Regions from separate parts of the Mesorhizobium sp. M0998 genome, predicted to be linked through region 2. Evidence: predicted binding sites of a transcription regulator. Region 2 holds the regulator's gene; the other holds the start of a gene.

Region 1 (7,923 bases), on a different contig from region 2:
TGCGCTCTCCGGACGTCTTGTCGCGCCAGCTTTCCGACGTCGCGATGCGGATGTTGACGACCGGGTCACCCGAATTCAGGCGGCGGATTTCAGGGTCCGCCCCGAGGTTGCCCACCAGAATGACCTTGTTGACGCTACCCGCCATGATACTTCTCCGCGCTCATCCGAAACCGAATTTTTGTCGCCGCACCTTACAGGCGATGGACAATCCCTGCCTGCCGTCGCTGCCTTTTCCCACAAGGTTTTTGTTCTCTTTTCGTTCTATAGGAGAGGCCCTGCACTGTCAATAGTTGTCAGTAAGAAGTAGTGTCTCGGCGTCGAATTTCCACAGACCATGGGATCGAGGCGAACGCATGAAGATGGTTGCGCATGACGATCAGCCGCAAGAAGAATGGCGGACGGGAGTAAAGACCCGCATGCATGTCTCTGCCCGCAACGGCGCAACTCAACTTTGCATGTTTGAACAATGGGTCGAACCGGCGGTTGGCGCCCCGACACATTGGCACCCGGTCGAGGAAGTGCTTACCGTCATCGCTGGCAGGGCCGAGATGTGGATCGACGAAGAGCATCTCGTCTTGACTGCCGGACAGTCGCTTGTTGTCGCCGCGCACAAGCAACATGGCTTCCGAAACGTCGGCTCCGAATTGCTTCATATTCATGCTGTGCTCGCGTCACCAGTTTTCGAGGCGACGTTCAACGGATCCCCCGACATGGTGAGACGCTGGCTTCCAGCGAGTTTGTAAAACCTCGCCCTGTCTTAAAAAACACCGCCTGTCTTAAAAAACACGGCTTGCCAAACCGATAAGTATTGACTTATGCTTTCGGCATGATCGAAGCAGACATTTTTCGGGCACTAGCGGATCCAACGCGTCGCGCCGTCTATGAGCGGCTCGCCGACGGCGAGATGACGGTGTCGGAACTGCGCACTGGCATACCGGTATCGCAGCCGGCGGTATCGCAACATCTCGCAGTGCTGCGCGGCGCCGGCCTCGTGGTGGAGCGCCGGGCCGGTCGCAACGCCTATTACCGCGTCGATCCGAAGGGGCTTGCGCCACTGCTCAGCTGGATCGAACGCTACCGTGCGTTCTGGCCAGAGCGCATCGAAAGGCTCAAGACGGTTTTGAAGGACATGGACGAATGACCAGCCGAGGCAAAGAACGCGCCGAAATGGCCGCAGACAAGATCGAGTTCGAGTGCGAGCTGCCCGAACCGCCGGAAAAGGTGTGGCGGGCACTGACGGTGCCGGACCTGCTCGCGGCCTGGATGATGCCGAACGACATCAAGCCCGAAATCGGCAACCGCTTTGCCTTTAAAGCGCCGAATGCGCCGATCGAGTGCGAAATCCTCGACGCGGATCCCGGACGGCTGCTGCGCTATTCCTGGCGGGAGCGCCCGGCGCCCGGCGATACGCAGGTGCCGCCCGGCAGCCCCCTGGACAGCGCAATGAACGACAGCCCAGTGGACAGCATCGTCACCTTTACGCTCGACCGCACCGTTTCCGGCGGCACGCATCTACGCATCGTCCATGACGGTTTTGCTCGGGCAGCAGTGCCAGAGATCGCGATGGCAAGCGCCGGTTGCCGGCTTTCCTTTGAAGCGCGCACTCCCAGGCACAAACAGATCGCCGCAAACACCCCGCGCCTCTTCCTGCGCGCGGCCTGAACGACAACAGTCAACGGAGACAACCGATGAGCGGCCTTGCCAATCTGGTGCCGATGGTGATCGAGCAGTCGAGCCGCGGCGAACGTGCCTTCGACATATTTTCGCGGCTGCTGCGCGAGCGCATCGTCTTCATCAACGGCCCGATCGATGACGGCACCTCGGCGCTGGTCTGCGCCCAGCTTCTGTCGTTGGAATCCGACAATCCCGACAAGGAGGTCTCGCTCTACATCAACTCGCCGGGCGGCGTGGTGACCAGCGGTTTCGCCATCTACGATACGATGCAGTATATCAGCTGCCCGGTCTCCACGGTTTGTATGGGCTTCGCCGCCTCGATGGCCTCGTTCCTTTTGATGGCCGGCACACCGGGGCGGCGCATCGCGCTACCCAACACCAGCATCGTGCTGCATCAGCCTCTCGGCGGTTTCCAGGGCCAAGCCTCCGATATCCAGCGCCATGCCGAGGGCATCCTTCGCACCAAGCGGCGCATGACCGATCTTTACGCCCGCCATTGCGGCCGCACCTACGAAGAAGTGGAACGCACGCTCGACCGCGACTTTTTCATGACCGCGCAGGAGGCCAAGGATTGGGGCCTCGTCGACCATGTTTTCGACACTCGCAAGCAGGCCGCATGAACGAGCCGGGCCGGCGGACGGAACTGAGGCGATTGAGCGCCCGCAATTTCAGCGCCATCGGTCTGGTCTTGCCGCTATCGCGGCACTATAGTCCGGCGATGACCGCCAGCCGCTCATCCAGCCTGTTATGCCTTGCCATCGCTACCGTTGCCGGCACGAACATGCTGGTGGGTATGGCACTTGCCCAAGATAATTCGACGTCTTCGCAAAAGCGCGCTCTGCCCGGTGTGACCAGCGATTATCGCATCGCCGAGCCAGCGCCGCGGCCTGAGCCTGACGATATGGCTCTAGGCAGCGGCAACGGCACCTTCAAGATTGGCGATACCGACGTTCGGATTTCCGGTAGCATCACCATTGATGTCGCTACCGGCGGGATCAGGCCCTCCAGCCGCTAAGTTCGCCTGGTGTGAACCACAAATATTGCGCTTCAAACGAACAGCCCCGCCATTGCTTTGCAACTGACGGGGCTTTCTTGGATCTGAAATCCAAATTGCCGGGAGTGTACTGCCGGCTTTTTATTTCGGATGCTTCGCGGCGTTCAGCCGACGATCCGACTAGCAGTCTCTGATTGTTGTGGGGATCGGCAGGTCAACGCGGGCAGGTAGCGCTAAACGCCTGACCTGGCTACTTATACCTGCCGCGGCTCCAGCGACACGTGGAGCCTCAAGGAACAATCCGGTGGAGTCATGCCTCTGCTCTCCTTCTGTTCGTTGCGACTGTCGTCGAAGCGCTCATCGCATAACCCGCGGCGTCTCGCAGGCTAGCCCCAGGCCGCGAGGCCATCGAAAGACGGCCGGCTTCGTTGACAATTGGATTCTGCCCCCATGACGCGGGGACGTCAACCTTGAATAGCCGGGTTGCCGAAAAATGTGATCGCGAGACGCTTTGTGAAGCCGGCTGCGCGGGCAGCTTTTGTCAGGAGCGTGTTCGGCCTTTGTTCTTTCCGCTTGCCCGTTCGCGCGAAAGGCGGTTAAACGCTTTGGTCGGGAGTTGTGGCGTCTCTCGAAAAGGCGGCGAAATTACCTACATAGGGGGTGGTCGGGAAAACCCGCCCATCCCACGAATTCCAGATTCTGAGGCGGCGACCGGCGATGGCCGACCATAAATATCTCTCCATTCGCGGGGCACGCGAACACAATCTGAAGAATGTCGATCTCGACCTGCCGCGTGACAGCCTGATCGTCATGACCGGCCTGTCGGGGTCGGGCAAGTCGTCGCTTGCCTTCGACACCATCTACGCCGAGGGCCAACGCCGCTACGTCGAGAGCCTTTCGGCCTATGCACGGCAATTCCTCGAAATGATGCAGAAGCCTGACGTCGACCAGATCGACGGCCTGTCGCCGGCCATCTCCATCGAGCAGAAGACCACCTCGAAGAATCCACGTTCGACGGTCGGCACCGTCACCGAGATCTACGATTATATGCGGCTTTTGTTCGCCCGCGTCGGTGTACCCTATTCGCCGGCCACCGGCCTGCCGATCGAGAGCCAGACGGTTTCGCAGATGGTCGACCGGGTGCTTGCTGTCGAGGAAGGCACCCGGCTGTTCATTCTGGCGCCGATGGTGCGCGGCCGCAAAGGCGAGTACCGCAAGGAACTGCTGGAGCTGCAGAAGAAGGGTTTTCAGCGCGTCAAAGTCGATGGCGTCTTCTATGAGATCGCCGACGTGCCGGCGCTGGACAAGAAGTACAAGCACGACATCGACGTCGTCGTCGACCGCATCGTCGTGCGCGGCGATCTGGCGACGCGGCTCGCCGATTCCATCGAGACCGCGCTGAAGCTGGCCGACGGGCTGGCAGTGGCGGAATTTGCCGACAAGCCGCTCGACGCCAGCCAGACCGGCGAGGATTCGGTCAACAAATCGAAGAACGAGACGCATGAACGCATGCTGTTCTCGGAAAAGTTCGCCTGCCCGGTATCCGGCTTCACCATTCCCGAGATCGAGCCCAGGCTATTCTCCTTCAACAATCCGTTCGGCGCCTGCCCGACCTGCGACGGGCTCGGCAGCCAACGCGCCATTGATGCCAGCCTGGTCGTGCCCGACGAGAATGTCTCGCTGCGCGCCGGCGCCGTCAGCCCGTGGGCGAAGTCGACCTCGCCCTATTATGCGCAGACGCTGGAAGCGCTGGGCATTGCCTATGGCTTCAAGCTCGGCGACAAGTTCAAGGATTTGAGCGAGGAGGCAAGGCAAGCCGTCCTGCACGGCACCGGCGAGCGCGAAATCACCTTCCATTATGATGACGGTCTGCGCTCCTACAAAACGACGAAAACCTTCGAGGGCGTCATCCCCAATCTCGAGCGCCGCTGGAAGGAAACCGAATCCGCCTGGATGCGCGAGGAGATCGAGCGCTTCATGTCGGCCACGCCCTGCCCGGCCTGCCGCGGCTATCGGCTGAAGCCCGAGGCGCTCGCGGTCAAGATCGCCGGCAAGCACATTGGCGAGGTCACCGAGCTGTCCATCCGCAAGGCCGACCAGTGGTTCACCGATCTGCCCGCTTCGCTCAACGACAAGCAGAACGAGATTGCGGTGCGCGTGCTCAAGGAAATCCGAGAGCGGCTGCGCTTCCTCAACGATGTCGGTCTCGATTACCTGACGCTGTCGCGCAACTCCGGCACGCTTTCAGGCGGTGAGAGCCAGCGCATCCGTCTTGCCTCGCAGATCGGCTCCGGCCTGACCGGCGTACTTTACGTGCTGGACGAGCCGTCGATCGGTCTGCACCAGCGCGACAACGCCCGCCTGCTCGACACGCTGAAGCATCTGCGCGACATCGGCAACACGGTCATCGTCGTCGAGCACGACGAGGACGCCATCCTGCATGCCGACTATGTCGTCGATATCGGCCCGGCTGCCGGCATTCATGGCGGCCACATCATCGCCCAGGGCACGCCGCAGCAGATCATGGCGACGCCCGCTTCGATCACCGGCAAATACCTGTCGGGCGAGCTCGAAGTGGCGACGCCGGCACGGCGCCGCGAGGCCAAGAAGAACCGCCGGCTGAAGGTCGTCGGCGCGCGCGGCAACAACCTGAAGAACGTCACCGCCGAAATCCCGCTCGGCACGTTTACCGCCGTCACCGGCGTATCCGGCGGCGGCAAGTCGACCTTCCTGATCGAGACCCTGTTCAAGGCGGCGTCGCGCCGCATCATGGGCTCGCGCGAGCATCCGGCCGAGCACGACCGCATCGAGGGGTTGGAATTCCTCGACAAGGTCATCGACATCGACCAGTCGCCGATCGGACGGACGCCGCGCTCCAACCCTGCCACCTATACCGGCGCCTTCACGCCGATTCGCGACTGGTTCGCCGGCCTGCCGGAGGCCAAGGCGCGCGGCTACCAGCCGGGGCGCTTCTCGTTCAACGTCAAGGGCGGCCGCTGCGAGGCCTGCCAGGGCGACGGCGTCATCAAGATCGAGATGCACTTCCTGCCCGACGTCTACGTCACCTGCGACGTCTGCCACGGCAAGCGTTACAACCGCGAAACGCTGGACGTGCTGTTCAAGGGCAAGTCGATCGCCGACGTTCTCGACATGACGGTCGAGGAAGGCGTCGATTTCTTCGCCGCCGTGCCTGGCGTGCGCGACAAGCTGGAGACGCTGAAACGGGTCGGCCTCGGCTACATCCATGTTGGCCAGCAGGCAACGACTTTGTCGGGCGGCGAGGCGCAGCGCATCAAGCTTGCCAAGGAACTGTCGCGCAAGGCGACCGGCAAGACGCTCTACATTCTCGATGAGCCAACCACCGGCCTGCATTTCCACGACGTGGCCAAGCTGCTTGAAGTGCTGCACGAGCTGGTCGACCAGGGCAACACGGTGGTCGTCATCGAGCACAATCTCGAGGTGATCAAGACGGCTGACTGGGTACTCGATCTTGGCCCCGAAGGTGGTGACGGCGGCGGTGAGCTGGTGGCGTCCGGCACGCCGGAGGACATCGTCCGCGAAAAACGCAGCTATACCGGACAGTTCCTGAGGGAATTGCTGGAGCGGCGCCCCGGAGGCAAGCGCGAAGCGGCGGAGTGATGGTAAAGAACGGTCTCATCACGGTCCAAAGCCGCTTCGGCGTGGCCGAAACGATCGATCGCCTGGTCGGGACCGTGGAACGCGCAGGATTGCTGGTCTTCGCCCGCATTGACCACGCCGCCGGTGCGCGCAGTGTCGAAGCTTCCCTGCGTCCGACCCAGCTTCTGATTTTTGGCAACCCGAAAGGCGGCACGCCGCTGATGCAGGACCGGCAACTTGCCGGCATCGATCTGCCGGTCAAGGCACTGGCTTGGGAGGACGAGCAAGGCAAGGTCTGGCTCTCCTACAATGACGCGCACTGGCTCGCTGAGCGCCACGGCTTGGGCGACGCCAGTCGCAATGCCGTCGCCGCGATAGCGGCCGGCATGGACAAGGTGATTGCGGCCGCTGTCGGCGCGGGCCAGTTTTGATCATGAGAGCCGCTCGGGCCGATGATCTCCCCACGGTGATCTCGCTCACCACCGACGCCTACGCGCCCTACACTGCCCTGCTCGGCGCACCGCCGATCCCTGTCACCGAGGACTACGTGCCGCGCATAGAACGCGGCGAGGTCTGGCTTTCGGAGCAGGACGGACAGCCGGCCGGCTTGATCGTTCTCGAACGACATGCGGACCATACAATGATCTTCAGCGTCGCCGTTGCGCCCGCCTTTCAAGGCAAGGGTTTCGGTGTCGCGCTGCTCAATTGGGCTGAGCAACAGACGCGCTTGTGGAGCTTGCCTGAAATCCGACTCTACACCAATGCCAGAATGGAACGGAACGTTTCGTTGTATAAGGCCTACGGCTTTCGCGAAACGGGTCGCCGGCCCAATCCATATCGGCCAGGATGGACGGCCGTCGACATGGCGAAAGCCGTCGAGACGACCGCCATCGCGTGATCCTTTTCTGCAAACCGGGAGGACGACCATGACTCAATCAGGAACAATCCGCGCCGGCATGGGCGGCTGGACCTTCGAGCCGTGGGACACGTCCTTCTACCCGGACAAATTGTCGAAGGCCAAGCAACTGCATTATGCCAGCCGGCAGGTGCCCACTGTCGAGGTCAACGGCACCTATTATTCGAGCTTCAAGGAGCCGACCTTCGTCAAATGGGCCAACGAGGCGCCGGATGGTTTCGTCTATTCGCTGAAGGGCAACCGCTTCGTCACCAACCGCCGCGTGCTCGGCGAGGCCGGGGAATCGATCATGCGCTTCCTCGGGTCGGGCGTCGCGGCACTTGGCGACAAGCTCGGGCCGATCTTGTGGCAGTTCGCGCCGACCAAGAAATTCGACCCGGACGATTTCGAGGCCTTCCTCAAGCTGTTGCCGGAAAAGCAGGACGGCGTTGCGCTGCGCCACGCGGTCGAGGTGCGCAACGACAGCTTCGTCGTGCCGGAGTTCGCCGCCTTGGCGCGAAAGCACAAGGCCGCCATCGTCTATGCCGACCACGCCAAATATCCGGGGATTGCCGACGTCACCGGCGATTTCATCTATGCCCGGCTGCAGACCGGCAGCGACGACAATCCCGATTGCTACACGCCAAAGGCGCTCGATGAATGGGCGGCGCGCGCAAAAACCTGGGCGGAAGGCAAGGTGCCGGCCGACCTGCCGCGTGTCGCTCCTTCAACCGACGCGCCG
Region 2 (7,923 bases):
GCAGGGAGCGCCACGGCGCTTTTCGCCATATGGCATTTCCAGCGCGTGGCGCCGCTCAGCCTGTTCGCCAATCTGGCCATCATGCCCATCGTCTCACTGGTCGTCATGCCCTTCGCCGTTCTCAGCGCGCTGGCGATGCCGTTCGGTGCGGATGGCCCTTTCCTCTATGTCATGGGCAAGGGGCTGACGGCGATGATCGCCCTGTCCGGGTGGATCTCGGAGCGCTCGCCGATCGATGCGGTCGGGCTGATTTCGCTGAGATCCGTCCTTCTGGTGACGATCGCCCTCGTCATTGCCAGCATGGCGACGACGTGGTTGCGGCTGGCGGCACTTCCTTTTGCGCTCGCCGGCTTGCTGACGACAACGCAGACACGCATACCCGACGTATTGGTCTCGGAGGACGCACGGCTGGTCGTGCTGTCGATCGGCAGCGGTGAACTCGCGGTCAACCGGGCACGCCCGAATGAGTTCACCATCGACAACTGGAAACGCGCGCTCACATCAGAGGCTATCGTCGCGCCGGAAACACCTGGAAAGAACGACCCGCAATTCGACATTGCCGATCCGGCCGACCTACCGCCGGGCATGCCGTTCATTTGCACGGACGGCCTCTGCCTTGCCAGGCATCCATCCGGCGCGATCATCGCGCAAGCCAAGGACCGCGATACTGCGCGGCCAGCCTGCGCCTTTGCCAGCTTGATCGTCATCGACGACGCCACCGCCCATAACCCCTGCTACTACGACCGGCTGGTCCTCGTCGTCACCAAACGGCAACTGGCGCGCGCGGGAAGTGCCGCCGTCTATTTCGATCCACAAGCGGCAACACGCGCCGAGATCCGCTTCGCCGTCGAAAAATCATACCGGCCCTGGCACGTGCAGCGGAAATTTTCACGCGCGGCACGGGGCCTGCCGCCATACCGCCGGGCCGACAACCCCAAAGCCGGCGCCAAGGGCGGAGCTCAGTAGCGGCGGATCAGTCCGACGAGCTTGCCCTGCACCTTGACCCTGTCTGGTCCGAAGATGCGCGTCTCGTAGGCCGGATTGGCGGCTTCCAGGGCGATCGAGGCGCCCTTGCGGCGGAACCGCTTCAGCGTCGCTTCCTCCTCGTCGACCAGTGCCACCACGATCTCACCGGGGCTCGCCGTATCGGCATTGCGGATGATCACCGTGTCGCCGTCGAAAATGCCGGCCTCGATCATCGAATCGCCTTTGACCTCGAGCGCATAATGCTCGCCGCCCATGATCATATCCGGCGGCACCGAAATCGAATGCGTCTGGTGCTGGATGGCGTCGATCGGCACACCGGCAGCGATGCGGCCCATCACCGGGATCGAAACGGCGGCGACGACATCGTCGTCATTTCCGGCTGCGGGCACGCGCGACGATGTCGGCTTGCCTTGCCGAGGGGCGCCTTGCCCAAGACTGCCCTGGATGACACTCGGCGAGAACTTGCGTGCCGCATTGAGGCCGGGGGCGATCGAGTCAGGCAGGCGTAGCACTTCCAGCGCACGGGCCCGGTTGGGCAAACGGCGAATGAAGCCGCGCTCCTCCAGCGCCGTAATCAGCCGGTGGATTCCGGATTTGGAAGCCAGGTCGAGCGCTTCCTTCATCTCGTCGAATGAAGGCGGGATACCGCTTTCCTTCAACCTTTCGTGGATGAACATAAGCAGTTCGTGTTGTTTGCGTGTCAGCATAGCGACCCCCAACAGAATCAGAAAAACAAACCCAGAACAAACACTATCTGTTCCAGTTGTGTTCCGCAACTGTTTAAAGTTTAATGAATGCGTTAAGGCTCGGGAAACAAACGACGTCCCCTACCGGCGTACCGCATTTTCACCGCCGCAAGCCTCATCGCCTTGATTCTGCTTTCGTTTGCGCCCTTCTGGCCTCCTAGATGGCGGCACTGGCATCGGCCGTCGGTCGGCAAAAGGCACGGAATTGAACCCTTATCGACTGTGCGGTTTGGTCAATGCACCGTGAACGAAACGAACTCAAAACGCCAACCTCGGGTTAAGTCCCGGTTTCCACCGTCTGGTCAGGCTGCTTCTCGCCGGTGGAGCCTTGCTGCGCGCAACCAGGTAATGGAAGAACAGTCGATGCGTGTCCGGCGTTGCGTTGGATCTTGGGGGAGCAGACAAATCATGACAGGAATTCCCGATCTCGTGGCCATAAAGGCGATGGATGCCGCGGATCCGCTGCGCGCGATGCGCGACCGCTTTGTGTTGCCGCAAGGAGTGATCTATCTCGACGGCAATTCGCTAGGAGCTGCTTCACGTGCCGCTTTCGATGAACTGCACAAGGCCGCGACCGAAGAATGGTCGCATGATCTCATCCGCGCATGGAACACGGCCGGCTGGTTCAACATGCCGCTTGAACTTGGCGACCAGCTCGGGCGCCTGATCGGTGCCGCGGCCGGCCAGACGGTGGTCTGCGACACGACATCGGTCAACATCTACAAGCTGCTGCACGCCGCCATGGCCATGCGACCGGAGCGGCAGGTCATCGTCGCCGAGGGCGATAGTTTTCCGACGGACCTCTACATGGCCGAGGTGTGGTTTCGACGCGAAAAGATACGCTGCTGCGCCTCTCGGGAGTCGACGCGCCGACCATCGAAGAGCTGATCGACGAACGCACCGCCGTGGTGCTGGTCAACCACGTCAACTATAGGTCGGGCGAACTGCGCGACATGCCGGCGCTGACGCGCAGGGCTCAGGAAGCCGGGGCGATGATCGTCTGGGATCTCTGCCACACCGCCGGCGCGATGCCAGTCGAGCTCGACAAGGCAAACGCCGATTTTGCCGTTGGCTGCACCTACAAATATCTGAATGGCGGCCCCGGCGCGCCTGCCTTCATCTATGCGGCTGAGCGGCATCTTTCCGACATCCAGCAGCCGCTCACCGGCTGGTGGGGCCATGCACGGCCCTTCGCCTTCGAGCCAGGCTATGCGGCCGGCACCGGCATCCGCCGGTTTCTGTGCGGCACGCAGCCGGTCCTGTCGATGCGCACGCTGAAGGGCGCGCTCGACATCTGGAACGATGTCGATATGACGGCGGTGCGCAAGAAGAGCATCGCGCTGGCGGATCTGTTCATCGAGCTTGTCGAGGCAAAGTGCGGCACTTACGGGCTCACGCTCGAAAGCACGCGCGATGGGGAAAAACGCGGCAGCCAGATTTCATTCATGCATGAGCATGGCTACCAGGTCATGCGCGCGCTGATCGAACGTGGCGTGATCGGCGATTTTCGCGCGCCATCGACCATGCGCTTCGGCTTCACCCCGCTCTATGTCGGCTATGCCGATGTCTGGCAGGCCGTCAAAGTGCTTGAGGACATCCTGCACACCGGTGCGTGGAAGGATGCGCGCTTCGCCATCAAAGCAGCTGTCACGTGAGATTGATGCGAGAGCTGGAATCGTGAGGCTGGCGAGCGACGCGCCGCGCGATGCTCACGGCTACGTTGCAAGGCCATATGCCAGGGAGGGCGCAGGGTGTTCGAACGTCACATTGCAGATTGGGACAACGCCTATGCCAACGGCGCCAACATAGCCGGCAGCGATCGCTGGCCGGCGGCCTGGATCGAGCCCGCGCGGATTTTCCGCGACGTGCTTTCGACCGAGGGCAGGGCGCGGCTGGACATGGCCTATGGCGACAACCCACGCAACCGGCTCGATCTTTTCCTGCCTCCCATCAAGCCCAAGGGACTCGTGGTGTTCGTCCATGGCGGCTACTGGATGGAATTCGACAAGAATTTCTGGTCGCATCTTGCCGCTGGCCCTGTTGATCGCGGCTATGCGGTGGCGATGCCGTCCTACACGCTCTGTCCGCAGATACGCATTGGCGGCATCGTCAAGGAAGTCGGCGCGGCGATCGGCAAGGCGGCGGCGATCGTTGCAGGGCCGCTGATGCTGACCGGGCACTCGGCCGGCGGCCATCTTGTTAGCCGGATGGTTACGGCGACGACGCCGCTGGCGCCCGAAGTCGTCCGGCGCGTTCGTCATGTAGTGTCGATCTCGGGGGTGCACGATTTGCGCCCGATCATGCGCACCGGCATGAACGAGACGCTGGCGATCGATGAGGCCGAGGCGCAGGCCGAAAGCCCGGTGCTGCTACGCCCGATGGACAAGGCCCGCCTGACCTGCTGGGCCGGCGGCGGCGAGCGCGCTGAATTCCTGCGTCAGAGCGCGTTGCTGGCCAACATCTGGATCGGCCTGGGTACCGCGACCAGCTCGGTGGTCGAGCCTGACCGGCATCATTTCAACATCATCGACGGTTTGGCCGATCCAGACCATCCGCTGACCCGGACCTTGATTTCGGAGTGAGGCAGGTTCAGCGTAGCATCAGCACGTCGCAGGGGGAGCCCGTCGCCGCGGCAGGCGCGAACGGCGCGCGAACGATCAGCCCGTTGGCATCGGCCAGCATTTTCAGCATCGAGGAGTCCTGGATGCCGAACGGCGTCGCCACGAGCGTACCGGCGTCATCTATGACAACAGCCCGCACATAATCTTGCCTGAGATCGTTGGCCGGCATGGCGGCACCGAGCCGTGCCCGACGTATATCCTGCTGAAAGGCGCGGCCGCCGAGCCGCGCCAGCAGCGGCTTCAGGAAGAGCTGAGTGCAGACCAGGCTTGCCACCGGATTGCCGGGCAGGCCGATGCAGCGAATGTCTCCCAGCCGCCCGAACATCAGTGGCTTGCCCGGCCGCATGGCGATCTTCCAGAAATCGAGCGTCATGCCTTGCCCGGTCAGCACGTCATGGACGAAGTCGTGGTCACCGACCGAGGCACCGCCCAGCGTGACGATGACGTTCGCGCCAGCCTTCACGGCCTTTTCAACCAGCGCAGCGATCGCCTCCCTGCGGTCCGGCGCGATGCCAAGGTCGAGCGCGCGCGCACCGACCGACTGTGCGGCAGCGGCGACACCATAGGCATTGGAGGAGATGATCTGGTCGGGGCCAAGATCGCTGCCCGGCGGCAGCAATTCGTCGCCGGTGGCGATGATGGCGACCAGCGGCCGTTTGACCACGCGCACCTCGGGGTGATTGGCCGATGCCGCCAGCGACAAGGCCGCCGGGTCGAGCAGGCGGCCTTTGGGCAGCAGGACATCGCCCTTGGCGAAATCGAGCCCGAGGCGGCGGATGTTGCGCCCCTGCACCGTCCGTTCCGTCACTTCGACGCTGCCGCCACCGAGATCGCGGACGTTCTCCTGGATGACGATAGTGTCGGCGCCTTCGGGAAGCGGCGCGCCGGTAAAGATGCGCACGGCCTGCCGCTGCTGCACCGTTCCGGCAAAGCCGCGTCCGGCCGGCGCCATGCCGACCACCGAAAGCCTTGCCGGTACGGACGCGATATCGGCCGCCCGCACGGCATAGCCGTCCATGGCGGAGGCGTTGAACGGCGGCTGGGTGCGGAGCGCCACAACCGGCTCCGTCAGCACGCGGTCGGCGGCATCCAGCAGTGCGACGCGTTCGCCCGGCAGCGCTGCTGCGCCGTCCAGCAGGCGCTCGAGCGCCTCGGCAACTGGGACCAGCACCATTATCGGCCTGCCTCGGTGGCCCCGTCTCCGGTGATCTTGTAGTCGCCGGATTTGCCGCCGGTCTTTTCAACCAGCCTTATGCCGGAGATGACCATGGCGCGGTCGACCGCCTTGGCCATGTCGTAGATGGTCAGGCAAGCGACCGAGACGGCACTCAGAGCCTCCATCTCAACGCCGGTCTTGCCGGTGACGCGGGTCAATGCTGTCACCTTCAGGCCGGGCAGCGCGGCGTCCGCCTCGATATCGACAGATATCCTGGTCAGCAGCAGCGGATGGCAAAGCGGGATCAGTTCATGCGTCTTCTTGGCCGCCATGATGCCGGCAATGCGCGCGGTGCCCAGCACGTCGCCCTTCTTGGCGTCGCCGGCGAGGATCATATCCAGCGTCTCGGGCCGCATCGCGACAAAGCCTTCTGCGACTGCCGTGCGCACCGTCACAGCCTTGTCTCCGACATCGACCATGTTGGCTTCGCCCTGCGCGCCAAGATGGGTGAGGGTGGCCGCCATCCTCAAACGGCCTCTGCCGGCGCCTTGCCCGTCAACAGCAGGCGCGTTGCCGCGGCCACGTCCTGCTGGCGCATCAGGCTCTCGCCGACCAGGAAAGTCGCAATTCCGCTCTGCTCCAGCCGGCGGCAATCGTCGTGCGAAAAGATACCGCTCTCGCTGACCAGATGGCGGTCGGCCGGCACCATCGCTGCCAGCCGCTCCGAGGTCAGCAGGCTGGTTTCGAAGGTCCGGAGATTGCGGTTGTTGATACCGATCAGTCGCGACGACAGCTGCAGCGCGCGTTCCATTTCAGCCTCGTCATGCACTTCGACCAGCGCGTCCATGCCGAGCCCGAACGCTGTCGCTTCGAGTTCTCTTGCCAACGCGTCGTCGACGCTGGCCATGATGATCAGGATGGCATCGGCGCCCCATGCCCTGGCCTCGTAGACCTGATAGGGGTCGAACAGGAAATCCTTGCGCAGGGCAGGCAGCTCGACGGCAGCGCGCGCAGTGGTGAGGAATTCGGGCGCGCCTTGGAAGGAGGGTGCGTCGGTCAGCACCGAAAGGCAGGCGGCACCGCCCTTCGCATAGGCCCTGGCCAGCGCCGGCGGATCAAAATCGGCGCGGATCAGGCCTTTGGATGGGCTAGCCTTCTTGATTTCGGCAATCAGCGCGAACCTGCCGGATTTGCGCTTTGCTTCAAGGGCGGAAAGAAAGCCGCGCGGCGCGTCGGCATCCGTCGCCCGTGCCTTGATCTCGGCCAGCGGCACGCGCGCCTTGGCCGCCGTGATCTCGTCGCGCTTGTAAGCCTCGATCTTGCGCAGGATGTCGGACATGGTTTTAACCGTTCGAAATCTCGATCAGCCTGTCGAGCACTTTCAGCGCGCGGCCGCTGTCGATGGCCTGCGCCGCCGTTACCATGCCGTCGGCGAGGGTCGTCGCTTTGCCGGCCACCACCAGCCCGGCGCCGGCATTCATCAGCACCGTATCGCGAAAGGCGCCGGCGGCGCCGCCCAGCATGTCGCGCAGTGCCTGGGCGTTGTGGGCGGCGTCGCCGCCGCGCAACTCGTCCTTGGTGTGCCGCTTCAGTCCGACGGCTTCCGGGGTCAGCGTAAAGCTGCGGATCTCGCCGCCGGCCAATTCGGCGACAAGTGTCTCGCCGGTGGTGGTGATCTCGTCATAGCCGTCGCCATGGACGATCCAGGCATGGTCGGCACCAAGTTCCTTCAACGTTTCTGCCACCGGCATGATCCATTCGGGCAGGAACACGCCGACCATCTGCCGTCTGACACTCGCCGGATTGGAAAGCGGGCCCAGCAGGTTGAAGATGGTGCGGGTTCCGAGCTCGACCCGGGTCGGGCCGACATGCTTCATCGCCGGGTGATGCGCCGGCGCGAACATGAAGCCAACGCCGGCCTCGTGGATGCAGCGGCCGATCGTCTCCGGAGGGATGTCGATCTTGACGCCCAATGCGATCAGCACATCGGCGGCGCCGGTCAGCGAGGACAGTCCGCGATTGCCGTGCTTGGCGACGGGCACGCCGCTGCCGGCGATGACGAAAGCGGATGCGGTCGAAATGTTGACGCTGTGCGAATTGTCGCCGCCGGTGCCGACAATGTCGATGGCACCCTCGGGAGCTTCGACACGCAGCATCTTGGCGCGCATGGTGGCGACGGCGCCGGCGATCTCGCTGACGGTCTCACCGCGCACGCGCAATGCCATCAGGAAGCCGCCGATCTGGCCGGGGGTAGCATCGCCGGACATGATGATGTCGAAGGCCTCGCGCGCCTCCTCGAAGGAAAGAGCGCTGCCGGCGGCGACCTTGGCGATGTGGATCTTCAGCGCGCTCATCTGGCCAGGGCTTGGGTTACGGCCGCCTGATCGATGCGGACGTCATATTGCGTCTGCAA

What was found. Region 2 encodes LexA, which represses DNA repair genes until DNA is damaged. Its sites were predicted from a motif close to TGTTCNNNNTGTGTTCNG; they were not measured.
Region 1: uvrA (excinuclease ABC subunit UvrA) is a predicted target of LexA. The motif match lies at 3,219-3,236, and genes of this name have one in related genera.

What each region holds. Positions count from the first base shown of each region.
Region 1 is NZ_JAMYND010000011.1:148,995-156,917, reverse strand. Features, by position in the region: gene NKH59_RS13345 (single-stranded DNA-binding protein) at 1-145, opposite strand, end outside; gene NKH59_RS13340 (cupin domain-containing protein) at 354-743, shown strand; gene NKH59_RS13335 (ArsR/SmtB family transcription factor) at 827-1,141, shown strand; gene NKH59_RS13330 (SRPBCC family protein) at 1,138-1,662, shown strand; gene NKH59_RS13325 (ATP-dependent Clp protease proteolytic subunit) at 1,689-2,294, shown strand; gene NKH59_RS13320 (hypothetical protein) at 2,291-2,689, shown strand; gene uvrA (excinuclease ABC subunit UvrA) at 3,386-6,307, shown strand; gene NKH59_RS13310 (DUF302 domain-containing protein) at 6,307-6,717, shown strand; gene NKH59_RS13305 (GNAT family N-acetyltransferase) at 6,714-7,184, shown strand; gene NKH59_RS13300 (DUF72 domain-containing protein) at 7,213-7,923, shown strand, end outside.
Region 2 is NZ_JAMYND010000031.1:17,447-25,369, reverse strand. Features, by position in the region: gene NKH59_RS24815 (ComEC/Rec2 family competence protein) at 1-966, shown strand, start outside; gene lexA (transcriptional repressor LexA) at 960-1,694, opposite strand; partial or broken gene kynU (kynureninase) at 2,142-3,388, shown strand; gene NKH59_RS24800 (hormone-sensitive lipase) at 3,485-4,315, shown strand; gene NKH59_RS24795 (molybdopterin molybdotransferase MoeA) at 4,323-5,528, opposite strand; gene moaC (cyclic pyranopterin monophosphate synthase MoaC) at 5,528-6,034, opposite strand; gene trpC (indole-3-glycerol phosphate synthase TrpC) at 6,037-6,849, opposite strand; gene trpD (anthranilate phosphoribosyltransferase) at 6,854-7,864, opposite strand; gene NKH59_RS24775 (peptidyl-prolyl cis-trans isomerase) at 7,861-7,923, opposite strand, start outside.